Regions from separate parts of the Bacillus sp. JZ39 genome, predicted to be linked through region 2. Evidence: riboswitches for the same ligand, from Rfam matches in the RefSeq annotation. Region 2 holds a riboswitch; each other region holds the start of a gene.
The links. Region 2 has a riboswitch for S-adenosylmethionine ahead of M1D65_RS09930 (2-hydroxyacid dehydrogenase). Riboswitches for the same ligand answer to the same signal wherever they lie in the genome.
Positions count from the first base shown of each region.

Region 1: it holds a riboswitch for S-adenosylmethionine, as region 2 does, so the genes downstream of both, metN (methionine ABC transporter ATP-binding protein MetN) here and M1D65_RS09930 (2-hydroxyacid dehydrogenase) in region 2, are expected to answer to the same signal.
Region 3: it holds a riboswitch for S-adenosylmethionine, as region 2 does, so the genes downstream of both, M1D65_RS05935 (bifunctional homocysteine S-methyltransferase/methylenetetrahydrofolate reductase) here and M1D65_RS09930 (2-hydroxyacid dehydrogenase) in region 2, are expected to answer to the same signal.

Region 1 is NZ_CP096389.1:3,147,611-3,158,057, reverse strand. Features, by position in the region: gene M1D65_RS16255 (proline dehydrogenase family protein) at 1-216, shown strand, start outside; gene M1D65_RS16250 (YuzL family protein) at 241-387, opposite strand; gene M1D65_RS16245 (3-hydroxyacyl-CoA dehydrogenase NAD-binding domain-containing protein) at 562-2,931, shown strand; gene M1D65_RS16240 (acetyl-CoA C-acetyltransferase) at 2,942-4,117, shown strand; gene fadE (acyl-CoA dehydrogenase FadE) at 4,132-5,916, shown strand; gene M1D65_RS16230 (arsenate reductase family protein) at 6,027-6,383, shown strand; gene gcvH (glycine cleavage system protein GcvH) at 6,450-6,833, shown strand; gene M1D65_RS16220 (YusG family protein) at 6,889-7,125, shown strand; gene M1D65_RS16215 (toprim domain-containing protein) at 7,203-7,565, shown strand; gene M1D65_RS16210 (thioredoxin family protein) at 7,567-7,887, shown strand; gene M1D65_RS16205 (SCP2 sterol-binding domain-containing protein) at 7,994-8,338, shown strand; SAM riboswitch class I at 8,453-8,559, shown strand; gene metN (methionine ABC transporter ATP-binding protein MetN) at 8,665-9,690, shown strand; gene metP (methionine ABC transporter permease MetP) at 9,683-10,351, shown strand; gene metQ (methionine ABC transporter substrate-binding lipoprotein MetQ) at 10,365-10,447, shown strand, end outside.
Region 2 is NZ_CP096389.1:1,986,989-1,997,435, forward strand. Features, by position in the region: gene proC (pyrroline-5-carboxylate reductase) at 1-103, opposite strand, end outside; gene rtp (replication termination protein) at 251-619, opposite strand; gene M1D65_RS09900 (3-ketoacyl-ACP reductase) at 927-1,643, opposite strand; gene M1D65_RS09905 (DUF948 domain-containing protein) at 1,794-2,102, shown strand; gene M1D65_RS09910 (hypothetical protein) at 2,169-2,939, shown strand; gene M1D65_RS09915 (GNAT family N-acetyltransferase) at 2,983-3,516, shown strand; gene M1D65_RS09920 (MFS transporter) at 3,597-4,841, opposite strand; gene M1D65_RS09925 (FGGY-family carbohydrate kinase) at 4,935-6,398, opposite strand; gene M1D65_RS09930 (2-hydroxyacid dehydrogenase) at 6,416-7,438, opposite strand; SAM riboswitch class I at 7,535-7,626, opposite strand; gene M1D65_RS09935 (molybdopterin oxidoreductase family protein) at 7,774-9,816, shown strand; gene M1D65_RS09940 (hypothetical protein) at 9,884-10,177, shown strand.
Region 3 is NZ_CP096389.1:1,142,200-1,152,646, forward strand. Features, by position in the region: gene M1D65_RS05895 (phosphoadenylyl-sulfate reductase) at 1-706, opposite strand, end outside; gene M1D65_RS05900 (2-phosphosulfolactate phosphatase) at 893-1,579, shown strand; gene M1D65_RS05905 (phosphosulfolactate synthase) at 1,576-2,334, shown strand; gene M1D65_RS05910 (YitT family protein) at 2,379-3,008, opposite strand; gene M1D65_RS05915 (mandelate racemase/muconate lactonizing enzyme family protein) at 3,104-4,219, opposite strand; gene M1D65_RS05920 (MFS transporter) at 4,228-5,496, opposite strand; gene M1D65_RS05925 (GNAT family N-acetyltransferase) at 5,608-6,456, opposite strand; gene M1D65_RS05930 (GNAT family N-acetyltransferase) at 6,461-6,910, opposite strand; gene M1D65_RS05935 (bifunctional homocysteine S-methyltransferase/methylenetetrahydrofolate reductase) at 7,001-8,839, opposite strand; SAM riboswitch class I at 8,929-9,046, opposite strand; gene M1D65_RS05940 (YajQ family cyclic di-GMP-binding protein) at 9,153-9,644, opposite strand; gene M1D65_RS05945 (CvfB family protein) at 9,743-10,447, shown strand, end outside.

The DNA of each region.
Region 1 (10,447 bases), 1.2 Mb from region 2:
CAGCTCGTCGCCGAACATCAAATCCCCGCGTCGCAATTTGAGTTTCAAATGCTATACGGCATCAGGCAGGAGCGTCAGAAGGAACTCGCCAAGGAAGGCTACAGAATGCGTGTGTATGTCCCATATGGAACGGACTGGTTCAGCTACTTTATGAGAAGAATTGCCGAACGGCCTGCCAATGCAGCGTTTGTGTTAAAAGGAATTTTGAAAAAGTGAAAGCAGCCGCGGGAAGCAGCTGCATTATGATTGTTCCATGTTATGTTTTTTATACTGCTGATTTTGACTTGTCCGTTTTCCGCCGCCGTAATGCTGAGTCGGACCGGCATCTCCCTTTACGCTCGCCGCGCTGACTGCCGCTGAAGACGGATTTTTTTTCTCTCGTACCATTCCCTTCACCTCCGGGCTTAAGTTGCCCGACTTTTATAGGCTTCATACAAAAAAATAACAAATTAGCTATTGAAGTCGAACCGGAAATCTTTTAAGATGAAAGAAGAAACGGGTTTCATTTTTTTTAGTCAAAAAATGAATGACTATTCATTCAATGTTCAAGGGGGATATCTCATGCACAAACACATTCGGAAGGCAGCCGTTTTAGGATCGGGGGTAATGGGTTCCGGGATTGCGGCGCATTTGGCTAACATCGGAATTCCTGTCCTGCTGCTAGATATTGTGCCGAACGATTTGACAAAGGAAGAGGAAAAAAGGGGGCTGACGAAGGACAGTCCGGAGGTGCGCAGCAGGCTGAGCCGGCAGGCGATGAAAAAACTGCTGAAACAAAAGCCCGCTCCCCTCACATCAGCGAAAAATACCTCCTATATTACACCTGGCAATCTGGAGGATGATGCAGAAAAACTGAAAGAAGCAGATTGGATTATTGAGGTCGTTGTCGAAAACCTTGAAGTCAAAAAGAAAATTTTCGCTCTTGTGGATGAACATCGAAAGACTGGAAGCATCGTCTCAAGCAACACATCCGGCATATCAGTGCAGGAAATGGCTGAAGGCCGGTCGGATGATTTTAAAGCCCATTTTCTCGGAACGCATTTTTTTAATCCCGCACGCTATTTAAAGCTGCTGGAGATCATTCCGATTAAGGAAACGGATCCTGATATTTTAAAGTTTATGACAGCTTTCGGAGAAAATGTCCTCGGGAAAGGCGTTGTTACAGCAAAGGACACACCGAACTTTATCGCAAACCGAATCGGGACATACGGGCTTCTCGTGACAGTCCAAGAAATGCTGAAAGGCGGTTATCAGGTCGGGGAGGTTGATTCGATCACAGGACCGCTGATCGGCAGGCCGAAAAGCGCCACCTTTAGAACGCTTGATGTGGTCGGCCTCGATACATTCGCCCACGTTGCCCGAAATGTGTATGACAAAGCTGATGGCGATGAAAAAGAAGTGTTTCGCCTTCCAAGCTTCATGAACGATATGCTGGAAAAAGGGTGGATCGGAAGCAAGGCCGGCCAAGGCTTTTATAAAAAAGAAGGAAAAACGATTTATGAGCTTGACCCAGTGACGCTTACTTACGGCGAGCGGACAAAAATGAAATCACCGGCACTTGAAGCGGCAAAACAGGCAAAAGGGACAAAAGTCAAAATGAAAGCGCTTATTTATTCGGATGACAGGGCCGGCCGTTTGCTGTGGAATATCACTTCTCAAACCCTGCTTTACTCAGCCGAGCTGCTTGGCGAGATTGCCGATGATATTCATGCGATTGACCAAGCCATGAAGTGGGGATTCGGCTGGGAACTGGGACCTTTTGAGATGTGGGACGCCATCGGCCTCAGGCAGTCAGCGGAAAAGCTCGAGCAGCTTGGAGCAGATATGCCTGGCTGGATAAAAGAGATGCTGGACAAAGGAAATGAAACCTTCTACATCAAAGAGAACGGAACGGTATTTTATTATGACCGCGGCGAATACAGAGCCGTGAAAGAAAACAAAAAACGAATTCATTTACAAGCACTTAAAGAAACAAAAGGCGTGATTGCGAAAAACAGCGGAGCAAGCTTAATTGACCTTGGAGATGATGTCGCCCTTCTTGAATTTCATTCGAAAAGCAATGCGATCGGCCTCGATATCATTCAAATGATCAACAAAGGATTAGAGGAAACAGAGCGGAATTACAAGGGCCTTGTCATCGGCAATCAAGGGAAAAATTTCTGCGTCGGCGCGAATCTCGCCATGATCTTAATGGAAGTCCAAGATGACAACTTTTTGGAAGTTGATTTTGTGATCCGCCGTTTTCAGGAGACGATGATGAAGATCAAATACAGTGCGAAACCGGTCGTCGCCGCGCCATTTGGCATGACGCTCGGCGGAGGAACGGAAGCATGCCTGCCTGCGGCGCGCATTCAAGCGGCAAGCGAAGCCTATATGGGCCTTGTTGAATCAGGTGTCGGCCTCATCCCTGGCGGAGGAGGTAACAAAGAGCTGTACATCAATCATCTACGCCGCGGCCTTGATCCGATGAATGCGGCAATGAAAACATTTGAAACGATTGCGATGGCGAAAGTGTCCGCTTCCGCTCAAGAGGCTCGTGAGATGAACATCTTAAAAGAAACGGATCACATCAGCGTGAATCAAGACCACCTGTTATACGATGCGAAGCAGCTGGCCGCATCTTTATACGATACCGGCTGGCGGCCGCCTGTAAAAGAAAAGGTCAAGGTGCCGGGAGAAACCGGTTATGCGGCACTATTGCTTGGCGCTGAGCAGATGAAGCTGTCCGGCTATATATCTGAGCATGATTTCAAGATCGCGAAAAAACTCGCTTATGTCATTGCGGGCGGAAAAGTGCCGTTTGGTACAGAGGTTGATGAAGAGTATTTATTGGAGATCGAAAGAGAAGCGTTTTTGAGTTTGGCAGGAGAGGCAAAATCTCAAGCGAGAATGCAGCATATGCTTGTGAAAGGTAAACCTTTACGGAATTAGGAGGGAGCTTATGAAAGAGGCAGTCATTGTGTCAGGTGCAAGAACACCGGTTGGAAAAGCAAAAAAAGGATCGTTGGCCACCGTTCGCCCGGATGATTTGGGAGCGATTTGTGTAAAAGAGACACTGAAACGTGCAGGCGGTTACGAAGGCAATATTGACGATTTGATTATTGGCTGTGCAACGCCTGAAGCGGAGCAGGGGCTTAATATGGCGAGAAATATCGGTGCGCTCGCGGGCCTGCCGTACACAGTTCCGGCGATTACAGTTAACCGTTATTGCTCTTCAGGCCTTCAGTCTATTGCATATGCAGCAGAAAAAATTATGCTCGGCGCCTACGATACAACGATCGCCGGCGGAGCGGAATCCATGTCGCAAGTACCGATGATGGGGCATGTTACCCGTCCGAACCTTGCTTTGGCAGAAAAGGCACCGGAATATTATATGAGCATGGGCCACACAGCCGAGCAAGTCGCGAAAAAATACGGCGTCTCCCGTGAGGATCAAGACGCGTTTGCCGTTCGCAGCCACCAAAACGCCGCTAAAGCCCTTGCAGAAGGAAAATTTAAAGATGAAATTGTACCCGTAGAAGTGACGGTGACAGAAATTGGAGAAAACCATAAGCCTCAGGAAAAACAATTTGTATTTTCTCAGGATGAAGGTGTTCGCCCGCAAACGACTGCAGACATCTTATCGACATTGCGCCCGGCCTTTTCCGTTGACGGGACGGTGACTGCGGGCAATTCCTCGCAGATAAGTGACGGAGCGGCGGCTGTCATGCTGATGGACCGGGAAAAAGCCGATGCTCTTGGCCTGGCGCCGCTTGTGAAATTCCGCTCCTTTGCCGTAGGCGGCGTGCCGCCGGAAGTGATGGGAATCGGACCGGTGGAAGCAATTCCGCGCGCTTTGAAGCTTGCCGGACTTCAGCTACAGGACATCGGCTTGTTTGAACTGAATGAAGCTTTTGCCTCACAGGCCATTCAAGTAATCAGGGAATTGGGAATTGATGAAGAAAAAGTGAATGTCAACGGGGGCGCAATCGCGCTTGGACACCCGCTTGGCTGTACGGGCACAAAGCTTACACTCTCACTCATCCATGAAATGAAACGGAGAAACGAGCAATTTGGAGTCGTGACCATGTGTATCGGCGGCGGGATGGGAGCGGCCGGTGTATTTGAATTATGCTAAAGGGGGAAAAACAAATGGCAAAAAAAGCGGCTGAAGTACAAAAAGGCGGCGGATTTTTAATCGAGGATGTCACATACGATCAAATGTATACACCGGAGGATTTCACTGACGAGCATAAAATGATTGCGAAAACAACAGAGGATTACATCGAGCAAGATGTTCTTCCTCATATAGATGATATCGAAAACCATCAATTCGAGCATTCTGTCAGACTGTTGAAGAAAGCGGGCGAACTAGGGCTGCTTGGCGCCGATGTGCCGGAAGAATACGGAGGACTCGGCCTAGATAAAATCAGCTCGGCACTCATCACTGAGAAATTTTCGCGTGCGGGAAGCTTTTCTCTTTCTTATGGCGCGCATGTCGGTATCGGTTCCTTGCCGATCGTCTTTTTCGGGTCAGAAGAACAAAAGAAAAAATATTTGCCTGGACTCGCTTCAGGCGAAAAGATCGCCGCTTATGCTCTGACTGAGCCTGGCTCTGGGTCTGATGCACTTGGAGCAAAAACAACAGCTGTGCTGAATGAAGCAGGAACCCATTATGTATTAACAGGGGAAAAACAGTGGATTACCAACTCTGCTTTTGCCGATGTATTTGTGGTTTATGCTAAGGTAGACGGCGACAAGTTTTCAGCCTTTATTGTAGAAAAAGAGTTCCCGGGTGTCTCCACGGGACCGGAAGAAAAGAAAATGGGAATCAAGGGATCATCGACAAGAACTCTCATTCTGGATCAAGCTGAAGTGCCAAAGGAAAACCTGCTCGGAGAAATCGGCAAAGGGCATGTCATCGCCTTTAATATTTTAAACATCGGCCGTTACAAACTGGCGGTTGGCACAATCGGCGCATCTAAACGCGTCATCGAGCTGTCTTCGGCATACGCAAATCAGCGCCGCCAATTTAAAACGCCGATTGCTGGTTTTTCATTAACACAGGAAAAAATCGGGACAATGGCCTCAAGGCTGTATGCGATGGAAAGCTCTGTATACAGAACCGTCGGGCTGTTTGAAGACAATATGAGCCAGTTCACGGCCGAAGATCTCAAGGACGGCCGGCAAATCGCCAAATCGATTGCGGAATACGCCATCGAATGCTCTCTGAATAAGGTATTCGGCTCTGAAACGCTTGATTATATCGTTGATGAAGGCGTGCAGATTCATGGAGGCTACGGCTTTATGCAGGAGTACGAAGTAGAAAGGGCCTATAGGGATTCAAGGATCAATCGGATTTTTGAAGGCACAAACGAAATCAACCGGTTAATCGTGCCAAGCACCTTCCTGAAAAAAGCGCTTAAAGGCGAACTGCCTCTATTTGAAAAAGCACAGTCACTGCAGGAAGAACTCATGCTGCTTATGCCTGAAGAGCCTGGAAGCGGCGTCTTAGAGCAGGAGAAATATATCGTCAAGCAAGCCAAAAAAATTGCGTTGTTTGCTGCCGGCCTAGCCGCGCAAAAATACGGAAAAGCGATCGATCGTGAGCAAGAAATTCTCGTGAACGTAGCGGATATCGTCAGCAATGTATACGCAATGGAATCAGCCGTGCTCAGAACGGAAAAGGCCATTGCCGCACAAGGCGCTGAAAAAGCAGCGCAAAAGGTGCTCTACACAGAAATTTTCGTTCAAGAGGCCTTAAACGAAATTGAAGCGCATGCGAAGGAATCCCTTATCGCAATGGAAGAAGGAGATTCACTCCGCATGATGCTTTCCGCTCTGCGCAAGCTGACACGCGTAACGCCTAAAAACGTGATTCAGAAAAAACGCGAGGCGGCGGCAGGCATTTTTGAGGCTGAGAAATATACTGTCTGATTGGCCAAGAGCTCCGCATGCGCGGAGCTCTTTTTTAAGAAGCACTGTTTTAGGTTTTTAAAACAAACTGTGTTAAAATAACCTCGATTATTTTATTGAGGGGGAAGAAGATGTCGTTAACTTTTTACTGGTACCCTAAATGCGGAACGTGCCGCAAAGCAAAGAAGTGGCTTGAAGAGCATGGAAAAGAAATAAACGAAATACATATTGCTGAGCAGCCGCCAAGCAAAGAAGAATTAAAAGCGCTTTATGAAAAAAGCGGGCTGGATCTCAAGAAGTTTTTCAACACGAGCGGCATGAAATACCGCGAACTCAATCTCAAGGAAAAGCTGTATCACATGTCAGAGGACGAACAGCTCGAGCTGCTGGCTTCAGATGGTATGCTGATCAAACGCCCGCTTACAACAGACGGCGAAAAAGTGACTGTCGGATTTAAAGAAGACCAATTTGAAGAAAACTGGGCTTAATGTAAATTTTTTTTGAAAAGTGTGGTATCTTCTTATTGTAGTGCTGTAAAAAATGGAGGGATTCAATTGAGCATACCAAAAGATTTGCGTTACTCAGGAGAACACGAGTGGGTAAAAGTTGAAGGAGAAAAAGCCAGAATCGGAATTACGCATTTTGCCCAGTCCGAACTAGGCGACATCGTGTTTGTCGAACTTCCTGAAGTGGGCGCTGAAATCAAAGCGGACGAGCCATTCGGCAGTGTTGAATCCGTTAAAACGGTATCTGAGCTTTATGCACCGATTAACGGAACGGTTGTGGAAGTAAACGAAGATCTTGATGACAGTCCGGAATTCGTCAACGAATCTCCGTACGAAAAAGCATGGATGATCGTCGTTGAGCCATCCGACGCTTCTGAAATTGAAAAACTGATGACAGCAGAGCAATACGAAGAGATGACACAAGAAGACTAAAACAGGATAGCCGTAAAAGCAATTGGACACGCTAACGTTATGGGAGGTGTCCAATATGGCTTTCGACAAACAAAAGCTCGATGTCACCAATGACGTGACAGGCCGCTTTCAAAATGGCCGGCTCTCGTTATATCATGATAACGAGATGATCGGCCAAATGACAAGCATGAATGAATATGAGCTTAAGTCCGGTTATTCCTTTGAAAATGAGAAATTTTATAAGACAGCCGATGTGGTCTCTGGAGACGACGCAAAATATGTAGATTGTGACTACGAAAACGGCTGGTGTTAATGTTGGCGGTGAATTTCACTGCCTTCTTTTACAATCTGAACGTTTCAAATTTGACGCGGCAGGTGAACAAGATGAAGATGGATGAGCTGGAAAAGGTTATGATTGTCGAGGGGAAATCAGATAAAGAGAAAATCGAAAGCGTCCTGAATGAACCGGTGCGCATTATCTGCACAAACGGAACAATCAGCCAGCTGAGGCTCGAGGAATTGGCTGACGAGCTTTATGATAAAGACGTCTATATATTAGTTGATGCTGATGAATCAGGTGAGAAATTGAGAAAACAGCTGAAGCGTGAATTTAATGAAGCCTGCCATCTCCATATCGACAGAGCCTATAAGGAAGTAGCGGCTGCGCCCAGGCACCATGTCGCCTCTGTATTGCTGCGTGCGAATCTGAATGTCCATACTATTTTTCTTGAAAGAAAGTCCCGAGGTGTATAGCATGAAAGAACTCCAAGAACACGAACTTGATCACATTGAAGATGATGTGTACCTTCTATATTTATATACTCCGTTTTGCGGCACCTGCCAGCTTGCAAGCAAAATGCTGACAGTGGTGAAAGAAATGCTGCCGGATGTCGCCTTCTATCAAAACAATGTCAATTACTCTCCGACATTCGCAAAAGCGTATCAAATTGAAAGCGTCCCTTGTTTTCTGCTGTTTAAAGGCGGAAAGTTGGTAGAAAGAGGATATGCATTTCATTCCGTTTCTTATTTATATGAGCTGATCAAACAAAAATCATCTTCCGCATCCCATTTATGACATATTTCTCAGCATATCCAATGAAATTGTCGTTCGTTTTATAAAGGGGTTCTTGCGACAAAGAGAGAAATGTGTATGTATGACCAACAAATAGGAGGTTGTACATATGGAGAAAGCGGAAGTTTTAGAGGATGAGTATCAGCATCTGTTTTTAAAACCCCTTTTGAATGCCTCAACATTGCTCATTACCTTCCAAGGAGAAGCAGAAGCCTTAACCGTCTCAATAAACGAACAGGGAGAAATGAAAAAAGTTTCTCCGCCCCAAACGTCCAACCTGACCTTTTACGGAAACCAAACGGAAATTATTGATTTATTGCACGGAGACATTTCCCTGCAGCACCTCATTCAGAGCGGAAGCCTCAAAGTAAAGGGGTCATTCAGGGCCCTGTTAAAACTGGAAGCCATTCTCTGGCTGACAAATGGATTTTTTCAGAGGATTTTAAAAAATTAAAAAATAATAAATTATTATAATAGTAAAAGTTGACATCATTTATTTTATTGACATTTAATCATTCGCCGTGCTATTCTACATTAAGAATTTCCGGACGAAAAAGACTATATATTTCTCTTATCAAGAGAGGTGGAGGGAAGTGCCCTATGAAGCCCGGCAACCATCAACACTGTTGAAATGGTGCCAATTCACACGAAGCGTTCAGCTTTGAAAGATGAGAGAAAGGCATTTTATATAAGCCTTTCTGCTCAAGTGTGCAGAAAGGCTTTTCTTTTGCAGAAAAAACCGGAAGATTTCTTAGAATAGTGTTAAGGCAGGTGATTGTTTTGATCAATCTTCAGGATGTTTCAAAAATTTACAAGTCGAAACATGGAGATGTCAATGCTGTCCAAAATGTCTCGCTTTCCATTAAAAAAGGTGAGATTTTTGGAATTATAGGATATAGCGGAGCTGGTAAGAGTTCCTTAATCCGTCTGCTGAACGGCCTTGAGAAACCAACCTCAGGAACCGTGGAAGTGGCGGGAACCAAGATTAATGAAGTAAATGGACGCGGTTTAAGAAAAGCACGCCATGAGATCAGTATGATTTTCCAGCATTTCAATTTGCTTTGGTCGCGGACTGTCAGAGATAATATCATGTTTCCTTTGGAAATTGCCGGAGTGAAAAAGAGCGAGCGGATCAAGCGCGCCAATGAACTGATTAAACTGGTAGGTTTAGAAGGAAAAGAAAAATCATATCCGTCCCAGCTGAGCGGCGGTCAGAAGCAGCGTGTGGGAATTGCCAGAGCGCTTGCAAACAATCCGAAGGTTCTTCTTTGTGACGAAGCGACATCAGCATTAGATCCGCAAACGACAGATTCAATTCTGGATCTATTGTCCGATATTAATGAAAGACTCGGTTTGACGATTGTGCTGATTACGCACGAAATGCATGTCATCCGCAAAATCTGCAACAGAGTCGCCGTCATGGAAAACGGCAAGGTGGTCGAAGAAGGCGAGGTTCTCGATGTCTTCAAAAATCCAAAGGAACAAATGACAAAACGATTTGTTCAGCAGGTGACAGAGCCGGAAGAAACGAAAGAGACGCTTCAGCACCTTCTTGATGATACAGCATCAGGAAAAATGGTTCAGCTCACATTTGTCGGTGAGTCAGCTGAACAGCCTCTGATTACAGAGATGATCAGAAACTTCAATGTCAGCGTCAATATTCTGCAAGGGAAAATTTCGCAGACGAAGGATGGGGCTTACGGTTCACTGTTCATCCACATTGACGGGGACGAGGAAGAAGTGCAAAACGTGATCCGATTCATTAATGACAAACAGGTGAAAGCAGAGGTGATCACGAATGTTTGAAAAATACTTCCCGAACGTTGATTTAACTGAATTATGGAACGCGACATATGAAACACTTTATATGACGCTGATTTCTTTACTGTTTGCTTTTGTCATCGGGGTCATCCTCGGCTTGCTGCTCTTTCTGACGAGCAAAGGAAGCCTCTGGCAGAATAAAGCGGTCAACTCTGTGATTGCGGCCGTTGTTAACATATTCAGATCGATTCCGTTCCTTATTTTAATTATTTTACTATTAGGTTTTACGAAATTTTTAGTCGGCACGATCTTAGGGCCAAACGCCGCATTGCCGGCGCTGGTAATCGGCTCGGCACCATTTTACGCGCGCCTTGTTGAAATCGCGCTGCGTGAGGTGGATAAAGGTGTGATTGAAGCCGCTAAATCAATGGGCGCGAAAACGTCTACGATTATTTTCAAAGTGCTGATTCCGGAATCAATGCCTGCTCTTATTTCTGGCATTACGGTTACTGCCATCGCTTTGATCGGCTCAACGGCAATTGCCGGAGCCATTGGTTCAGGAGGCCTTGGAAACCTTGCGTACGTAGAAGGATATCAGTCTAATAACGCTGATGTTACCTTCGTTGCTACTGTGTTTATTTTAATCATCGTGTTTATTATTCAAATCATCGGTGATCTAATAACAAATATTATAGACAAACGATAAGGGAGGATTTACATTGAAAAAGCTATTTTTGGGTGCATTACTGCTTGTATTTGCAGGAGTCATGGCTGCCTGCGGTTCGAATAACGGCGCTGAATC
Region 2 (10,447 bases):
TACCTGATATCATTCCTTCCGCCATAGATCCTGCTCCTATAAAGGCTACTTTCTTTTGATCAAAGATCGGTAACATCTCCTTTGTTCGCTTTTTTGTTCGCATTTTCACACGTTTAAAATGTTACCACGTGAGGAAATGATGTCAAGTTTGAAGGTCATCATTGATTTGTATTGTTTCTTTTCGACAAATATGTATAATGAAAAGCAGAAAACACCCGGTTCACACTGCTGCGCCGGGTGTTTGTTTCTATTAAAAATTATCTGAGAGGGCTTTTTCAATCAGTTTTTTACAGCGATCCAGCTCTACCTTCAGCTGTTTTTTATATAGCTTGGCGGCTTCGTAATCTTTAAATTGATAGAGGACGACTTCCTGGAGCTTAGCCCCTTCTTTTTTTACTTTAATTTGTTTTAGTATCCCGTCATCAAGAAGCTCATGCAAAGACCGGTATACTTCTGTATGATTTGGTTTAAAACCAATCTCTTTAAATTCAGACCGAAGTACTTCAAGCAGCTTTAACCCATAGAGTCTCTCTTGCTCTGTCATCGTTATCATATAAAGCTTCAAAAATGCGCGCTGTTTCACTAAAAAGCCTGTTGAACTCCTTTTTTCTTCTTTCATCATATGCACTCCTTCTTCTGTCACTGACAACACTATGTACTAAATATTCAATTTTCTTTTATTGTTTTCCTTCTTTATATTAAAGACTGATAGTCCAGTCATTTCATGTTTACTGATTATAGGTGTAGCGGAAAAAATAAATTTCAACTGAACATTTGGTACATAGTTTTCTTAGTTCTATTATAGCCTGCATTTACTGCTATCTTCAATTTAAACGATTGCCAGGGTTTACATATCTCATTTTACCGGTACGGATTTCACTCAAATAAACAAATAAAAAAACCTGTCGAAAGACAGGTTTTCATTTTTAAGGATTTGTTGACCATAATCCCGCTGTTTTGATGAAAATACGAGGATCTAATTTCAATTGTGCCACCATGTACTCAGCAAGATCCTCAGGCTGCATAACTTTTTCAGGATTACCGTCTGTTAAGTTCAATTCGATAGACATATCACTAGCGACAGTGCTCGGCGTTAACGCGCTGACTCTGATATTATGTTTTCTCACTTCTTGCATAAGAGACTCTGTTAACCCGAGAACGGCAAATTTAGAAGCGCTGTAAGCACTTGTTACAGCAGCTCCTCTTTGACCCGCTGTAGACGAAATATTAATGATGTCTCCGGCTTTGCGTTCGATCATTTCCGGAAGCACCGCGCGCGTGACATGGTACACACCCATTAGGTTGACTTGAATAATATTTTCCCACTCATCGGCTGACAGATCTAAGAAACCGCCAAATTTGCTGATGCCGGCATTATTAATGAGAATATCGATATCACCGAGCTGTTCCTTCACTTGAGCTACAGCTTGGTTAACCTGATCGGCATCTTTTACATCTGCAGCAGCAAATGCAGCTTTTACACCAAGCGCTTTGACTTCTTCAGCCACTTTTTCTACATTAGCGGAAGTCCGGCCAATTAACCCGATATTCACGCCTTCTTTGGCAAGCGCCAAAGCAGTAGCGCGGCCAATTCCTCTGCCTCCGCCTGTGATTAGTGCAGTTTTATGTTGTAAATTTTGCAATTGAAGCACCCTTTCTTTGTTTACATATGTACGATATCACATTATAAGTACAATACATCCAATACGCAAATCAAACGAACTGTGTAAATATCATTTCTTCTGATTAAAAAAACGGATACAGGGTAATGACATAAGAAAAGGAGTGAACATATGATTATTGTTTATATCAGTCTTGCAGTATTAGCAGTTTCTATTATCTTCTTAGGAGTTACCGTGATTCAAAACAAGAAAAAAATGGACCCTGCACTAAAGGAGCTTTCCTCTGTTACGCAGGCTATGCAAAAACAAATCGAAGGATTAAAAACAGAAACAGAGCTGCTGACGCAAAAACAAAAGAAGATTCAGCAGGATGTCCAAATGAAAAAATCCGCGTTTCAGCAGACCGCAGCTGAAGTAAAAGAAGTTCCTAAAGCTGTTAAAGAGGTGTGGCAGGCTGGTCATTTAAATAGCAGGTCATGATGAATGATATCCCGTTGTTTCGATCAGAATGGACAATGGGATATCATTTTTTGAGGAGGCTTTCGCATGATTGTAAACCACAGTTGCTTAAAGGAGTTCGCAGAAAAACTACATTCTCTTCCCTCTTCACTTACAAAGTCGGATTTACTTATTTCTCCATTTCATCTCCATAAAGAAAATGAACTTGACATCTACTATTCACCTCATAATGAATATATCAATCGGACTGCTACGATTGTGATTGCCGGGATCACGCCGGGTTTTTCCCAGATGAAAACAGCGTACGAAACAGCAGTCGAAAGTCTGCGGCAAGGCCGCACTCTTGAGCAAATGGCGGTAGATACAAAAATAGCAGCGGGTTTCTCCGGGTCGATGAGACATAACCTTATCACCATGCTGGATTTATGCGGGCTGCCGCAAGCTTTCGGCATTCAAAGCGCCGCAAAGCTTTTTGGAGAATTACGGTATATGCTCCATACAACTTCCGTTATTAAATATCCTGTCTTTATCCAGCAAAAAAACTATACCGGATACAAACCGGCTATCACTCATTCTCCTATCCTAAGCACCTATGCTTTTGGGCACTTCCCTGCGGAGCTTAACCATGTGACGGGACCAGCTCTTCTCATTCCGTTAGGAAAAGCGGCCGAAACAGTATGTGAAACATTGATCAGACAACACAGCCTCCAGAATTTGATTTGCCTTAACGGCTTTCCCCATCCATCAGGCGCGAACGGCCATCGTTTGAAACAATTCAGCAAAAACAAAGAGCAACTAGAAACACAAATTCGTTCCTTTGCTGCATTGGTTGATTTCGCTATAGAAAAGAGGAAATAAAAGGGATATGATAAACAAAAACACAAACGTGGGGAGTGGTTGAATGTTTCCTATATTAGAAACGGATCGGCTTATACTTAGGCAAATCACAGATCAGGACGCGGAAGCCATTTTTGCTTGTTTCTCAAACGATGAGGTGACACGCTATTATGGGCTTGAAAACATGGAATCTATAGAACAGGCCATTTCAATGATTCAAACGTTTGCTGCCCTCTATCAAGAAAAACGCGGTATACGGTGGGGAATTGAAAGACGGGACACTAAAGAACTGATCGGAACAATAGGCTTTCACGCTCTGGCCCAAAAGCATAGGCGCGCGGAAATCGGTTATGAAATCATCCCGGAGCATTGGCGAAACGGTTTTGCATCAGAAGTCATTTCAAAGGTCGTATCTTACGGATTTTCTGCCCTTGGACTGTCGCGTATTGGCGCAGTTGTATTTACTGCTAATGATGCATCAAATCGTCTGCTCCTAAAAATGGGGTTTCAAAAAGAAGGTGTTTTAAGACAGTACATGTATCAAAATGGTACTCCATATGATACAAATGTGTATTCTATTGTAAAACCAAGAGAATGACGGCATTCTCTTGGTCTGTGCGCACATCCCTTTTCCTTTAAAAAGATAAAAAAGCGCCCCTCAAACAGGGCGCTTTCTAATTAAGATGCATATTGAGGAGATGTTTCCTCCTTAACTGCTTTTTCTTCAGGTATATGAATACATTTCGTCAAGACCGCACTTGCAAGGTAAAGGGCCGCAAAGATCCAGACGACACCTTGCGCGCCGACGAGACCGATGAACAGCCAAGCGAGTGCGGGGCCGACAAACGCTGATAAACCTGCAGCCAAATTCAATACAGACATGGCTGCCCCTTTATCATTTCCTGCCACCGTCGGCACAATTGCACCAATAGGCACATAGCCTGCCAGCAAACCGCCCCAAATAAAGCCGATCACGCTGACAACCGCTAAGCTTCCGCCGGAGAAAACAGGTGCGTAGTATAATAAGAGGGTGAAAATGCCGCAGCCGACTCCGCCGAACCAAATAACAGTATTTTTCCAGCCGAATTTATCGCCGACAATACCAAAGATAAGGTTAAACACAATGTTCCCCAGGAAAATCGTTCCCCAAATTTGCAGCCACACATTGGTTGAAATTCCATGCTGGGCCATGTGCATCGGCAAAAAGACTGGAAAACCATATGTACCAATGCTGTTGATGATTCTGATGATTCCGCCTGTAAGCACGCGCGGATTTGTAAATAGAATCGTAACCCCTTTTAAAAGCTCCTCGGCTGTTTCTGATCTTTTTCTTTTCTTCTTTTCAAAACGGTCTTTATTGATAAACAATGCAAAAAATGCACCGAGACATACCCAGAAAATAGAGCTCCAAAGCGTATTCAAATAACCGAACGCTTTGATCGCGTAGCTTGAGTACCAAGCGCCGAACACAAACATGCCGAGGCAATATGCAATCCAAAACCAGCCGACAGCAGTGCTCAGTTTGCTTTGCGGTGTTCTGTAAATGACCCATGTCAAGAAAGAGTAAGCAAAAAGCGGGTAACCTAACCCTTTTACGAAGTAAGTCACATACATCACTGGCAGGTTCAGCTGTTCAAATCCAAATACGATAAAAGCAGCTGTACCGATCACATAAAACAACAGCCCCATAAACATCGTTCGTTTTGCGCCAAATGCTTCGAGACATACACCCGAAAACCAGGAAGCTATGGCAAGCGCAATTCCGTATATACTAAAAATGGAAGCGGACTGCTGAACGGTGAGCCCGTTTTCGATCAAAAAAGGACTGAGCCAGCCTTGTTCAAGGCCATCTCCCATCATAAACAAAACAACCCCTAAAAATCCCCAGGCAAGCCGCTTCGGTATTCCTATTTTATCCAACATATCTGTCTCCTCCTTAGATGCTTATATTCATTACCGTATTACCTTATTAAAGTTGAAAATTAAATGATTCCTCAAAACAGCAAAAATGCCGCCTTAAATCAATACTTTGCTTTCTGAACCTGAAAAAAAGCGCTGTGTTTGCTTCCATTTCTCATATAAAGCCAATTCTGTCTGACAGTCCTTCGGTTCGATCACCCGGACATTTGCTGACATCTCCTCCGTTAATTGAAAGGTTTCATTGCAAATGACTGCAGCTCCAACAACAGATGCCTGATGATATCCCTCTTGGACATAGACCTTTTTTTGAAGAAGATCCGCGATATATTGAGTGAGCGCTTTGCTTTGGAATCCCCCTCCGCACACCCAAACATAGTCACGTTCAAACGGAGTAACCTCTGTTAAAATGTCAAAGTTCCATTTAATTGAAAATGCGATCTCTTCTAGCGCTGCACGTACAAAATGTGCCCTCTTTAAATGTGCTGACAGCGGGGCATCAAAAAGAAAACCGCCTCTCGTTAACGCATTCTTTTCAGCCGATAAATAAGAGCCGAGAGCCGCTACACATGCATGGTCTTCTTTTGCAAGTGCAGAAATCTCCTCCTCCATTACTTCGTACGTTTCATTCGGATAAAAAATCTGTTTTAATTTTTGATAATTCAAGCCGGTAATTCCCGGATTCGTTTCCACAAGCCAATGCCCTTGATCCGTATGACAGTTCAGCCAGGCTTTATGTTTTGTGTCGCCATGATCCGCAGTAATTTTGGTTATTGGCGTTGTTGTCCCTGATACAATGACAATGTCCTCAAGTCCAGCTCCGGTGCTTTTGACAGCTAGCTGTGTATCCCCGCCCCCTGCTATAACCTTAGCATTTATTGAAAGGCCTAATTCGGATGCATATTCATTTGCTATCGTTCCAATTGCTGTTCCCGCTCTTACAAGAGGCGGAAGGATAGATGGAGAAAAGCCGAATATGTCGCACATCTCTTCTGACCAAGTGTTTTGCTTCACATCAAACAGCAGGGTTTCTGTTGCCTGTGATGGTTCATATGTTAATATTCCGCTCAGTTGGTACGTCACCCAATCACTGATGCTAGTAAAGCTTGCAGTCTTTTCCCATAAAGAGGGCTGGCGCTGTTTTAATCCATAAAGCTTGAGCGCGGAAAAAAGTGCGGTTGGCAGGCGGCCTGTGCGGCTGTATATCTCTTCCCGATCGGGAATGCTCGCCTCCCACTCTCGACCGCGGTTATCGATGTTCGGCAGCCCAAGAAAAGAATCGCCGTTTTGATCGATCAGAACAATCCCCTGTCTTTGACTCGTCGATGTCAAACCAATGATGTCAATATCACACGAACGGGATAGCACACGTTTTGCCAAATTCATCACCTGCTTCCACAGCACCTGAGGAGAAAAATAACGGCTGTCCGGGTAAAGCGTCTCTGTGGAATACACGATGTCCTCCCGTTCAACTGTTAGAACACTGCCAGTTACACTCACGACCGCTACCCTCGCATTGCCTGTGCCAATATCAAAAACGAGATAGCCTTTTTGTTTTTTCATTCTGTTAGCCTCCTTTCTTATACCCCTGTTTTCAGTTCGTCCTTGTTATACATTGTCGGAATATTAAGAGTTTTTTCACCCTTCCACTTTTTGAGGGCTTTATTCAGTATCGTCACGTGATGATCCTCCACTTCAAATGTTGCTCCAGCGAGATGCGGTGTTGCCAGAACATTAGGCAATGAAATCAATTCATAATCTGATTCCTCTGGAGGTTCATGATAAAAAACGTCTAATATCGCACCTCTGATTTTGTGTTCTTTTAATACAGATAAAAGATCTTCACGGTTTACAACAACTGCTCTTGAAGTATTGACGAAAATCGCACTCTGTTTCATCAGATCAAAATACTTCCGATCAATAAATCCAAGTGTTTCCTCAGTACGAGGCAGATGGACAGAAACGATATCACTGTCTGAAAACACCGTTTTAAGAGATACTTTTTCATACAGCGGATGATCGTCTTGAATGAATGGATCGTAATAATTTATTTTACAGTCAAACGCAGTCAGCAGTTTTGCAATCCTTTGGCCAACCGCCCCGAACCCAATCATGCCAACCGTTTTTCCTGTTAATTCATTTCCTTTAAATTTGACATAAGCCTGCAGGTAATCACTGTTCCACTTTCCATCCTTCAGCCATTGATTCGAGGCGCTGGTATGGCGCAGAAAGGAAATCACATTTCCAATAAACATTTCAGCAACGGCTTGTGCATTCCGCCCTGGTGTATAAAAAACAGGTATGCCTCTTTTTGAGGCAGCTGCCACATCCACATTGGAGGGCATTCCCCTGCAAACACCGACAAATGAAAGTTCGGGAACAGAAGCAAATACGCTGTCTGTTACCTGATCAAGTTCAGTAATCAAGCCTGTCGCATTTGTTGCTTTTAGCAGCTGAATGAGTTCATCCTCCCGATATGCCCGGCCTTGTTCCTTCCAAGATTGATAAGCAACTGAGTCAAACAAGTTTTCTAGCTCTTTTCGTCCTTCTTCGTTGTACGGTGCTGTAACCAAAACCGTCATGGTGCAAAACATCCTTTTCATCGTATTTTTTCATAAAAAAAATCTCTTTCCGCAGATGGAAAGAGATTCATATATAGGCGCGCTCTGTTACAGGCAGACGCCGGTATAAACCTTGCTTTCCTATCTTTCAAGCTGACGCTTGCTGGAATTGGCACAATAATGTTGCCGAGGTTTCATAGGGCCAGTCCCTCCACCTCTCTGGATAGAAAATGTTGAGTATGTAATTTTCAGAATGAAGAATACGTTTATCATAAAGAAGTCTCAGATTGATGTCAATCTCTTTTTTCAGAATTGACGTTATCATCCGAAATGTTATAATTCTTACAAAATATCTAACTAGAGAGAGGAACTGGGCCATGAAATCTTTTGCCACACAACAAAACGGCATTTTCAAATCCGTTTGCTCGCTGGACTGCCCGGATCAGTGCGGATTGTTAATACATAAAAAAGACGGGAAAATCGTAAAAATGCAAGGAGACCCTGATCATCCTGTCACAGCCGGAAACATATGCAACAAAGTCCGGAATATGACGGAGCGCATCTATGATGAAAAGCGGCTGACTACACCGCTCAAACGAACAGGTGCGAAAGGCCAAGCGATATTTGAACCGATTTCTTGGGAAGAGGCAATCGATACGATCACCTCCCGCTGGAAACAGCTGATTGATGCAGAGGGAGCTGAAAGCATACTTCCTTACAGCTTTTACGGAAATATGGGGAAATTGACAGCTGAAGGAATGGACCGCCGCTTTTTTTACCGCATGGGGTCAAGCCAGCTTGAACGGACGATTTGCAGCAAAGCGGGATCTGAAGGCTATAAATATACAATGGGCATAAGCGCGGGAATCGACCCTGAGGAAACCATTCATACAAAACTATTTATTTTTTGGGGAATAAATGCGGTCAGCACAAACATGCACCAAATTACGATCGCCCAAAAAGCGCGAAAACAAGGTGCCAAAATTGTCGTGATCGATGTGCATAAAAATCAAACAGGACGTCTTGCAGATTGGTTTATCCCAATAAAACCGGGAACCGACAGTGCACTTGCTCTTGGCATCATGCACATTTTATTTAAAGAAAACCTTCATGATGAAGCATTTCTGTCCGAGTACACGGTTGGCTATGAAGAGCTCTGTGAACACGTGAAACAATATGATCCTGAAAAGGTATCGACGATCACCGGTGTCAGTACCGAAGATATTTACCGACTGGCAAAAATGTACGGGGAAACCTCCCCTTCTTTTATCAGAATCGGAAACGGACCCCAGCATCACGATAACGGCGGGATGATTGTAAGGACGATTGCCTGTCTTCCGGCGATCACCGGCCAATGGCTGCACACAGGGGGCGGCGCAATTAAGCATAACAGCGGAATTTTAGAATATAACACAAATGCCTTGCAGCGGCCCGACTTATTGAAAGGGCGCACCCCGAGGTCGTTTAATATGAATCAGCTTGGCAGGGTGCTTTTGGAAACAGACCCGCCGATTCGCTCTCTATTTATTTACGGAACGAACCCTGCCGTCGTCGCGCCCGAAGCAAACAAAGTCAGACAGGGCTTGCTGCGGGAAGACTTGTTTACTGTGGTTCATGATTTGTTTTTAACGGAAACGGCTGCATATGCGGACATTGTACTGCCTGCAACATCCGCTTTTGAAAATACTGATTTTTACACCTCCTACTGGCACCATTACATTCAGCTTCAGCAGCCGGTGATTGAGAGATATGGGGAAAGCAAGTCTAACACTGAGGTTTTCCGATTACTGGCTGAAGCCATGGGATTCACAGACCAGGAGCTTAAAGATTCAGATGAAGAATTAATCCGCCAGGCGCTTGACCATCCAGATAATCCACATTTGGCAGAGATTGATTACGATGCACTTGCTAAGCATTCATTTATGAAAGCGAAACGCGAAAAGCGACTGTTTCCGGGCGAACTTCCAACGCCAAGCGGAAAAATAGAATTATATTCAGAACAAATGAAACAAGACGGCTTCCCTGCTTTACCGACATATACACCTCTTGTAACCGATAATGAACATCCGTTTATGTATGTTCCGGGGCCAAACCATAATTTCTTAAACTCAACATTTTCCAATAATGAAAAACACATCAAGCTTGAAAAGACGCCAAAGCTCTTTATCAACACAAAAGATGCTGAAGAACACGGAATCGTTGATGGGGCACCTGTACGAATTTGGAACAGCCGGGGAGAATGCCAGCTGACCGCTGCAGTTGGAGAACAAGTGCTGCCAGGTGTCGTTGTCAGCCAAGGATTATGGGCGGATGAACAAGGAAAAAAACAGCTTGTAAACGCGCTAACCCCAGACCGATTGTCCGATATGGGCGGCGGCGCCACCTTTTTTTCAGGACGCGTGCAGATTGAAAAGGTTTGAAAAAATAATGAAACCCCTAGTATGCCAAGCCCGTATAACATAACATCGACATAATGGAGGCATACACATGGACGTTTTTTTAGGAATTGGTATTGCTTTGGCTGGATATTTTATCGGTGAAGGCTTAAAGCAGAGGAACCAAACCAAAGGTAATGAACAAAATGATATCTTGCTAATAAAAGAACGGGATATTTACTTTTACATCGGACTTTTTTTAGGAATAACAACGACTGAAGCAAAACAGTTAGCTGGAGACATGGCAGACCTGCCCTACATCGAAATAAACGGAAAAAAATATGTCCAGAAACATATGTTAAAAGATTGGACATTCACATTAGTTGAAAAACATCAGGGTGAATAAAACAAATCTGAGGAGAGCGAGATTCATTGTCACGCTCTCCTCTGTTTAGCTGTATGGATTGACCGCCACCAAAACTTTGTTCCATAAGCGCTGATAAAACGATAAACCACCATCTATGTTCTTTCCTCAAACAACTCAAGATGCCCGTTCCACAACAATAGTTTTTATATTCCGATGACGTGATGATCTTGATGAACGTATGTATCGTAAAACACTTAGAAAACCTATTCGGTTCGAATGTGTGCTCTCATTATGCCCCCATACTGCGCC
Region 3 (10,447 bases), 840 kb from region 2:
CCTGATGCAGGCCGCATTCTGTTTTCTCCCGTCCGGCCCATCTTCCAGCCCTCTCATCGTTCGGGTCCGGGGAAGGCAATGTACACATTTCACAGCCTATGCTCGGATAATGTTGATCGTGCAGTTTGTTATAAGGCAAATTGTGCAGGCGGATGTACGTCCAAACGTCATCCCATGTCCAGTGGATGAGCGGGCAAATTTTGATGAGCTTAAACTTCTGGTCCAGGTTTACGTATTGAATATGCTTTCTCGTTGGCGACTGCTCCCGGCGCAGTCCTGAAATCCAAGCTGTCATGCCGGACAGGTGCTTATTGAGCGGTTCAATTTTCCGCAATTGGCAGCAGAGGTTCGGGTTATGCTTCCACAGCTCTCCGCCGTACTTCGTCTCCTGTTCTGTTAAGCTCAGCTCGGGTTCGAGCATCTGGATTGCAAATCCCGGATATCGCTCTTTGACGGTCTCGATCAGCTCATATGTTTCCTGAAAATGAAGCCCGGTATCCAAAAAGATGATGTGTGCGTTTTTGTTGACTTTTGATATTAAGTCTAGAAGCACCATTCCTTCTGCGCCAAAGCTGCATGCGTACACAATCTTTTCTCCGTACGTTCGGTAAGCCCACTTCAACACATCGAGCTCATCGATCAATTGATCCGTTATCTGTTTGGACAGCATGTCGTTCCATGTGTCATATGTGATGGTTTCGTTCAACGTTTTCCCCCCGTTTGCATCTGCTTTTTTTATCTATTGATCGAGTTATAGGCAGACTATTCATTTTTTGCATAAAGGTTCAGGGTTTTTACGTGCCGCGCCCGCCTAAAATGAGGTGCGGAACCATTAAGAGCCCGGCTGAATATGCTTTTTAGCAAAATGGTTTTATGTCCAAGGAGAGGTAGTATGCCGATTGCCATTTATCAGGGGCATCATCATTCGCTTGCCCCGGCGGACATTAACATCGTCATTGATGTCATCAGAGCTTTTACGGTCGCCCATTATGCGTTTATCGGCGGGGCGAAAGAGATTTTGTTGGTCCGGACAGCTGATGAAGCCTTTGCGCTGAAAGACACCTATCCGGATTATGTTTTGACGGGAGAGGAAAAGGGGGTCGGTATCAGCGGATTTGATTTAGATAATTCTCCAAAACGCATGGCTGGGCAGGATATGGCGGATAAGCGCCTAATCCAGAAAACAACAAACGGCGTCACAGCAGCATTGGGGGCGCTGAACGCAAAGCATCTGTTCGTAACTGGATTTTCCAATGCCAAAACAACGGCAGAGCATGTGAAAAAGCTCGCCGCAAACGATTGTGTCGTGAACATTGTGGCTTCCCACCCATCAGGTGATGACGATATGGCGTGTGCGGAGTATATCAAAGGCATCATTGAAGGGACAAATGCGGTAACGGCTGAGGAGGCGATTCAAAGAATAAAACGCTCTTCTGTTGCGGAGAAGTTTTTTGACAGCCGCCAGCCATTGTTTGATTCGGAAGACATCGTTTACTGTACAAAAGAACTGACGGGCGATTTTGTGATGAAAGTGAAACAAGGTGGAGAAGTTCCAACGATAGAGAGGGTCATAATATGAATGATTTTTCACTAGAATTGCCAGTGAGAACAAATAAGCCGAGAGAAACCGGGCAGTCCATTTTAATTGATAACGGCTATCCCTTGCAATTTTTTAAAGATGTCATAGCCGGAGCGTCCGACTATATTGATTTTGTGAAATTCGGCTGGGGCACATCATTACTTACGAAAGATCTTGAAGAAAAAATCAGCACACTGAAAGAACATGACATTACATTTTTCTTTGGCGGCACACTGTTCGAAAAGTACGTAAGCCAGAAAAAAGTGAATGAATTTCATCGGTATTGCACCTATTTCGGCTGTGAATATATTGAGATTTCAAACGGTACGCTCCCGATGACAAATAAAGAGAAAGCGGCTTTCATTGCCGATTTTTCTGATGAATTTCTTGTGCTCAGTGAGGTGGGCAGCAAGGATGCGGAATTAGCAAGCCGGCAAAGCTCTGAGGAATGGCTTGAATATATCGTTGAGGATATGGAAGCGGGCGCAGAAAAAGTGATTACAGAAGCCAGAGAAAGCGGAACGGGAGGGATCTGTTCCAGCAGCGGCGATGTCAGATTTCAAATTGTTGACGACATCATTTCCTCGGATATTGATATCAACAGGCTGATTTTTGAAGCGCCTAACAAAACGCTTCAGCAAGGGTTTATTCAAAAAATCGGGCCGAATGTGAATCTGGCCAATATTCCATTTCATGATGCCATCGCGTTGGAAACGCTGCGTTTAGGGCTAAGATCCGATACCTTTTTTCTGTAAAATAGCGGCTGCGGGGCTCTCGTCGTGAAGAGAGCCTCTGCCTATTATTTTTTATGGCGGTACATAGGCGTGAGATAGGGAAGTGAGGTCAGACGGATGTTGTAGATGAAGTCGATGACTCTTGTCGATATCACTTGGCATATGAGGGCTTGAATGACGATGCCCCAGTCAATAATAGACGCGGTGACCATAAAAATGATGCAATTCATGATGAGCAGGATCGTTCCGGGATTCCCGCCGCGGTAGATAGAAATCATCAGAGCAAGTGCTCCGAACCCTCCGTTTGAAATTTTATATTTGTATAAAAGTCCGATGCCGAGTCCCAATAACACTGCGCCGCTTGCCAGATCAAGCCACAGATTAGATGTGATATCCGGAAAAACCGCATCAAAGATCAATACCGAGACAGAGGTGACGGTGATAGAAGCGAGGGTGCCGGTGAATGTTCTCATCTCCAGCCATTTTAAAGCGGTAAAAAGCATTGATACATTCACAGCCCACACTGAAAATCCGTGGGGGATTTGAAACAGATAATGCAATAGCACCGCAATACCTGCTGCACCGCCTGTTGGAATATCATGCGGAAATAAAAACAAGGACATGCCGAGTCCCTGTAGTACGCCGCCTACGACAATCATAAACGTAAGTTTTGCTTTCATCAGCAGTTCAGCCATTAAGTCATTTGCTCCTTTATGAAAAGACTTGTCCGCTGTTTTCATTTTATGAGGCTGTCCATTATTTATGTCTCAAAATAAAGAAATGGCCCAGCTTAATATGCTGAGCCATCCCACTTGTAGCGATTGACGATCTCCATATTGATCTCTGTTCCAATGCCTTTTCCTTTCGGGATGTGGACCATTCCTTTTGAAGGCTGCAGGCTGACGAGATCGGTAAAAGGATTCTCCATGACGTCCCACTCGATCGGTTCAATGTGATCGTTCTTCATTTTAGACCATGGGGGCAGACAGGCTTGTGCAAATAAAGCATAGAGCCGTGAGAGCGATCCGTCATATGCATGGGCGGATGCTCTGACGCCGAAATAACGCGCGAGCTGGAGGCAGTCCCGAAACTCATCAATTCCGTTGACATGCATGACATCGGGCTGAATGATATCCAAACAGCGCTGTGAAAGGAGAGGCACATATTGCGCCGGGCCTTTCATGTTTTCTCCGCCGGCAACAGGAACAGACAAACGGCTTCGAAGCATAGCGTAATCCTGCGGCTGATCAAAGGGCAAAGGCTCCTCAAGCCAGCCAATGTTCGTCCATTCGGAGAAATAACGCTCCCATTTAAAAGCCGCAGCGGCATCGTAGCTTTGGTTTGCGTCCAGAATCATCGTAATGGAGCTGCCTGCTGTATGCTGCAGCGCATTGATGTGCCGGACATCCTCCTTGAATGAAGTCCCGCCAATTTTGACTTTGATTTGCTCAAACCCTTTTTTCAACTGGGCTTCAACATTGGAGACTGAGCGGCTGATCCATTGCGGGGAGTCTGAGTACGATTGAAAAGACGCGTACACAGGAATCTCCTCTCTGTATCGTCCGCCCCATAATTCGCAAACCGAACAATCCGCAGCTTTGGCTGCAATCTCTGTCAGCGCCATGCTTACAGCGGAGGCCGCCCGCTGGTGCCATTTTTGAATCGTGCGCACTAATGACAGGCGGCTGCCGGCCTGTTTTCCTAATAGAAATGGGATGATCCGCTTCGTAAAACCGACATGGAGAGCAGGGAGCCAATCAACGCATTCTCCCCAGCCGTCTATCCCGCTTTCGGTGATAATCCTGATGAGATAACAAGTCCGATATCGTTTAAACCCATTGGCATCTCCGTATGGCTTTTCTAATCGGTGAAATAGCGGAAAGGTTTCAATCCGTACAATTTTCAAACTGGGTGCTACCTTTCCTCAGCGGGCTGGAGCCGATTGCCAGCCATTTTAGGGTCTTCTTTTGCTTTTGTTTCTTCATTGTTTTGCTTCACATGGATGAGCATCATCACAAGAATCCCGACAACGAGAGTCAATCCCGCGATGCTTAAAAACATGCCGGGTCTGGACCATTGCATCAGGCGGCCGAAAATCGGAGGACCGATCGCTACCCCTAAGAAACGTACAGAGCCGTACAGCGAGGTGACAAATCCCCGTCTTTCTTTGCCGACAGCCCCGGTAATAAAACTGTTCACACAAGGAAGGACAAGACCTGAGCCTATACTGCTCAGTACAAGAACACTGATAAAAAGGACAAGATTTTCAATGAATGACAGTGCCGCGTAGGATACGGTCATGAACGCCAATCCAAGTACGATCAGCTTTTTCATTAACGATTGCTTTTGCCCGATTTTGCTTCCTGTTGTATAGGACGTCACACACATAACCAAAAGCGGGATCGCTAAAATCAAGCCTTTCTTCACGCCGTCGGTGTCGTATGTTTTTTCAAGAACATCTGAGAGATAAAACAGGATGCCGAATAAAGTAAACAAACAGGTCGCACCTGCTAAATAAGCGGTAAACAGCCATCTGCCTTCATGTTTAAAGACACTTAACAGCCCTTTTGCATATTTTCCGATTGGTGGCGGTTCTTTTTCCTTTTTCTTTTCTTTAATAAAAATCCAAGTCAGTACGATCGAAATGATACAAAACACAGGAAAGGCAAAAAACGCGCCATACCAGACAAGCAGGGCGATCAGCGAGCCAATGATCGGCGATAGCACTTTCCCCATGCCGTTTGAAGCTTCAACAAGGCCGAGCACCTTGCTCTCCTGGGCGCCTTTAAACAGATCTCCCGTCAGTGCCATGGCAATTGGGCCGGTTCCGGCTGCCCCGATTCCCTGTAACGCTCGTCCTGCCATGACCCAAGGGTAGGCATTGTCAAAAAAACCTGCCGCAAACCCGGCTAACAAACCGCCGGCACCATACAAAATTAAGCAGGGAATAATGATGACTTTCCTTGAGAATCGGTCTGCGAGATAACCGACAATCGGAATCGCAAAAGCTGCAATCAAGGAAAATACTGTGATCACGAGACTGACTTGAAATTGTGATAAATGAAGTTCAGATTTCATTTTTGGCAAAATCGGAATAAGCATCGAGTTTCCTAGGGTTAATATTAAAGGGATTGAACCGATTGCTACAACCGTCATTCCGTTATTTTGTTTTGATGATTCCATCTCAGAGCACACTCCTTTTCTTCTGCTTAGAATGTCCCTGATGGCTTCGTTTATTCAGCGATCAGACAGCAAAAAACCGAACAGAAGATACCTGTTCGGGAAAAAAGAGGGTTAACCGAGAGCCTGTGAAATCAAAGCATATAAGTGTCCATTTTGAATAGGCGCTTTTTTCTGATAAAACAAAAGCGGAGGTTCATCATCTTTACGAAATCCCATTTCTATCAGGCTGTCATGCAGAGACGTGTGTTCACTCGGTATATCGATTCGCATCGGCCCTTGTTTGCCGGCCGCCAGCCTGTTAATTATTTGTGCTGCAACATCTGATGATGGAGCGATGATAGGGCCGAATTTCAAATTGGCCGGTGTCTGTACAGAAAGTCCGTAGCCAATTAGCTGTCCGTCATGATTTCTGGCGATGATACATTCGCATGAAGCAGAAATAAGCTGCTGCAAAAGATTTGATCGATCTCCGCCAAAGGCTTCCAGATCCGCCGCGGTTAAGTCGTGAAAGTCTTGTTCTCTAAAGGATGTCAGTTCAGCATCAAGCTTTTTTGTATAAGGTTGAAAACTGTGACAGCTGTACTTTCGCACTGAACCTGCCGTATGAAAACCTGCTTTTTCATAAAGCGGCAAACCTTCTTTTGTGGCGCAAAGCCTGATGGCGGTGTTTTCACCCGCTTGGGGGATACAGGCGTTTACCATACGCCGGCCGAGACCGAGCCGTTGATATTCTTTGTCCACGATCACGAGGCCGATAGAAGCAAGCCGGCCAAACAAAAACAAGCCGATGCAGGAAATAATATCACCGCTGACATTTTGATAGCCGAAAAAGCGTCCTTGCTGGACAAGCAGTGCCAGCTCTTGTTCGCCGTAATCCGGCCACCCGGCTTGCCTGCAAAGCCGTAATAAGCCGGAAACATGTTCTTCATGAAGCTCAATCAGCTCATCCACTAAATCCATAAGATCACCTGCTTGTTCCTAGTGTTTTGTACATGACAATATGAGTGCCTATGCCGGGAATCTCAAACGGTTCGCCGAGTACTTCCCACCCAAGCTTTGAATAGTAGCCTTTCACATGGCTTCTGGCATTGCACCAGACTGCCTGAACGCCGTTCTTTGCCAGTTTCTCTTCCGCGTGTTTGATCAGCGTGCTCCCGCCTTTTTGATCGCGATATCCTTCAAGCGTTGCCATGCCTCTCAGCCGATATGCTGGGGATTCTGTTATTAATGGCTGATTTTGCGGGGAAAAAGAAGCGATGCTGATCAGCTTTCCTTCAAAAAACGCGCCGAGATGAAAGGAGCCTTTTGCATGATCCTCTTCATATTTGCATTGTTCAATGGATTGATGGGGACGCAGAATGCGGTGCCGGATTTCATATGTATCTTCCGCGGAAATGGTTTTGACTTCGAGCATAATGTTCCTCCTCATGACTGTTTTTCTATATCGTAACACGAATCCCGTTGAAAAAGACCGCCCGATTGGATCAGACAGTCTTTTAAGGGATTAATGCAAAAAGATATTTTGGCGCTGCTCATCTTTTTGCTGAATATAGGAAGTGAGCTCGGCGGTTAAGTCAGATCTGAGGAAAGGCGTTATCAAGTAGATGCCGTTAAACAGCTCGCATGCCGTATCCAGCAGGGAGCGTGCAATTGCAAGGCCTTCCGCCTTTTGCTTTTCTTTATCTTCACCGGCATGGGCCATTTTTTCGCGAATCGTATCAGACAGCTTAATGCCGGGAATTTCATTATGGATGAATTCGGCATTCCGGCTGCTTGTCAGCGGCATGATGCCGATATAGATCGGCGTCTTCAGATGTTTTGTTTCGTTATGGATATCGACAAGCTGCTGCTCGGAATAGACAGGCTGAGAAACAAAATAATCTGCGCCGCAATCTATTTTTTTCTCAAGCCGTTTTACCGCTTTATCCAGATGGCGGACGTTAGGATTAAATGCGGCGGCAACTGAGAAATTCGTTTTCTTGCCGAGCGGTTTTCCAGACAGAGACAGACCTTCATTGAATTGTTTGATCAGCCTGATTAAATCAAAAGATGTTAAATCATATACAGACGTCGCACCAGGAAAATCCCCGATTTTAGAAGGGTCACCTGTAATCGCAAGCACGTCATTCAGCCCTAACGTATCAAGGCCCATTAAATGTGACTGTAAGCCGATAATGTTACGGTCACGGCACGTAATATGGACAAGGGAACGCATATCGAGCTGTTGCTTGATGAGAGCGCCGCAGGCAACATTGCTGATCCGCGGGGTCGCCAGAGAATTGTCAGCGAGTGTCAGGGCATCGATTCCCGCTTCTTTTAATTCGGCAGCAGCGGACAGAAATTTGTCAAAGCTCAGTTTTTTCGGCGGATCCAGCTCTACGATAATAGAGCGTTTTTTCGCTGCGATCTCATCCAGGCCGGGCTCGGTTCGCTCGTGATGAACAGAAATGAATTCTTTGGCCCGGGTTTTGACTTCTTTTTCCGTAATCGGAGCCAGCCCGCCAACTGCTTCCGCCATCGCCCTAATGTGATTCGGCGTTGTGCCGCAGCAGCCGCCGATAATCCGCGCGCCTTGCTTACGGAATTCTGACGCGCTGTTTTGAAAATACGTGTCGTCTGTTTCATAGACGAGCCGTCCCTCTTCAAGCGAAGGGAGACTGCTGTTCGGATAAACGGATAAGAATACGTCATCAAAAATCGGCACTTCGCTGAGCGCTTCAATCATGTGATAAGGGCCGAGGCGGCAGTTAATGCCGACGATATCAGCTCCGAGATCCGCAATCGAGCGCAATGCGTCAGAAAGCGGCGTTCCGTCCTGCAATACGCCTTGCTCGTGCATGGAGACATTGAGCATAATCGGAAGATCAGTCTCTTTGCGCGCGATTTTCAGCACTTCACGGGCTTCTTCCAAATCATAATATGTTTCTAACAGCAAGCCATCCGGCTCTTCATGCAGCAGCAGATACAACTGCTCGCGGAAGCTGCGCTTAATTTCGTCAAGACTGTACGCGTTTTTATTAAATGTCCGTATGCCGCCCATCGTTCCAAGCACGTATGCATCGCCTGCTGAAGCCCGCGCAATCTTTACGGCCTCCTGATTCATTTTTTTGATGTCATCCTCAAGACCGTGTCTGGATAATTTAATATAGTTGGCCCCGTACGTATTCGTTTGAATAATGTTGGCTCCCGCTTCAACATACGCTTTATGTATGCGCTGAATTTCCTCCGGCTTTGAAATATTGAGCTCCTCAAAACACCTGTCAATGCCATAGGAGTAGAGGAGTGTCCCCATGGCGCCGTCACCGATTAACACCTGTCTTTGCAAATCTTCTAAAAGTCCCATTGTCTGCCTCCTTTATTCACGTCAGCAAGGAAAAAAGAGAAATAAAAAAAGTCCTCTTAAGAAGAAGACTTTGTCAGTGATTTTGTCTCTTCTTATCTTCCAAGCTGTTCGAGCTTGCTGGATTTAGCACCTTGGTCATGGCTGATCGCCATTACACCGGTTGCTGAAGCTTCGTCGGGCCAGTCCCTCTGCTTCTCTTGATAAGAACGGATATGAAATTTTCGTGTCAGGAAGTGCCAAAAGATACCTGGCGTTTTTCCCTTTCTCCAAATTTACCGAAAATAAAGACAATAATCAATAGGAATCAGAAAATTTATCTGAAATTTATAAATTGAACGTCAATTGGCAGGTCTGCTCCCCGCACAGCTGAGATAATCTGCTGCAGGTCATCTTTGTTTTTTCCGGTGACACGCACTTGATCATCCTGCACCTGAGACTTTACTTTCAGTCCGGAGTTTTTGATGATCGTATTGATTTTTTTTGCGTTGTCCTTGTCAATGCCTTGAACAAGCTTTGCACGCTGGCGTACCGTTCCGCCTGACGCGTTTTCAACCTTGCCGTACTCAATGTTTTTTGTCGGTACGTTTCGTTTAATCAATTTGCTGACGAGCACATCTTTCAGCTGGCTTAATTTGAAGTCGTCATCAGAAACGAGGACCAGCTCCTCTTTATCTAAAGAAATGTCGCTTTTGCTGCCTTTAAAGTCATATCGGGTACTGATTTCCTTCAGTGCGATTTGGATTGCGTTTTGCACTTCAGGCAATTCTACCTTGGATACAATATCAAATGAGCTTTCTTTTGCCATATGAAAACCTCCATAACATTTAACTTATGTGTTGATTATAGTAGAATAAAGAGAAACTTCCAATAGAACAAAGAATCAATTTGTGATGATTGGAAAAAATGTTAACAAAATCCGCAGAGAATAAGCGGAACAGGAAGGACGATAGCATGAGACCAGGGCAGCAATTAACCTTGAGTATAGATCACCAAACCGACTTCGGTTACTTTTTAACCGATGGGGAAGATACGGTTCTCTTACATAACAGTGAAATGACTGAGGATATCGAGGACAGAGACGAAGTAGAAGTCTTTATATACGTAGACCAGCAGGAAAGGCTTGCGGCCACGATGAAAATTCCGGTCATCAGCGCGGATGAATATGGCTGGGTTGAAGTGGTGGATAAAGTGGAAGATATGGGCGTTTTCGTTGATGTCGGTTTATCGAAGGACGCACTAGTCGCAACTGAGCATTTGCCGCCGTACGAAGATGTCTGGCCGCAAAAAGGGGACAAACTTTACTGTATGCTGAAGGTGACGAACCGGGGGCGCATGTTTGCGAAACCAGCGCCGGAAGATATCATCAGCGAACTGTTTACCGACGCTTCAGAAGATCTGATGAATAAAGAGCTGACAGGTACGGTGTACAGGCTGATCGCATCGGGTTCATTCGTGATCACGGATGACGGTATCCGCTGTTTTATTCACCCGTCAGAAAGAAAAGAGGAGCCAAGACTCGGTTCAAGAGTCACAGGCCGGGTGATTCAAGTGAAAGAAGACGGTTCAGTCAACTTGTCGCTGCTTCCAAGAAAACAGGATGCAATGTCA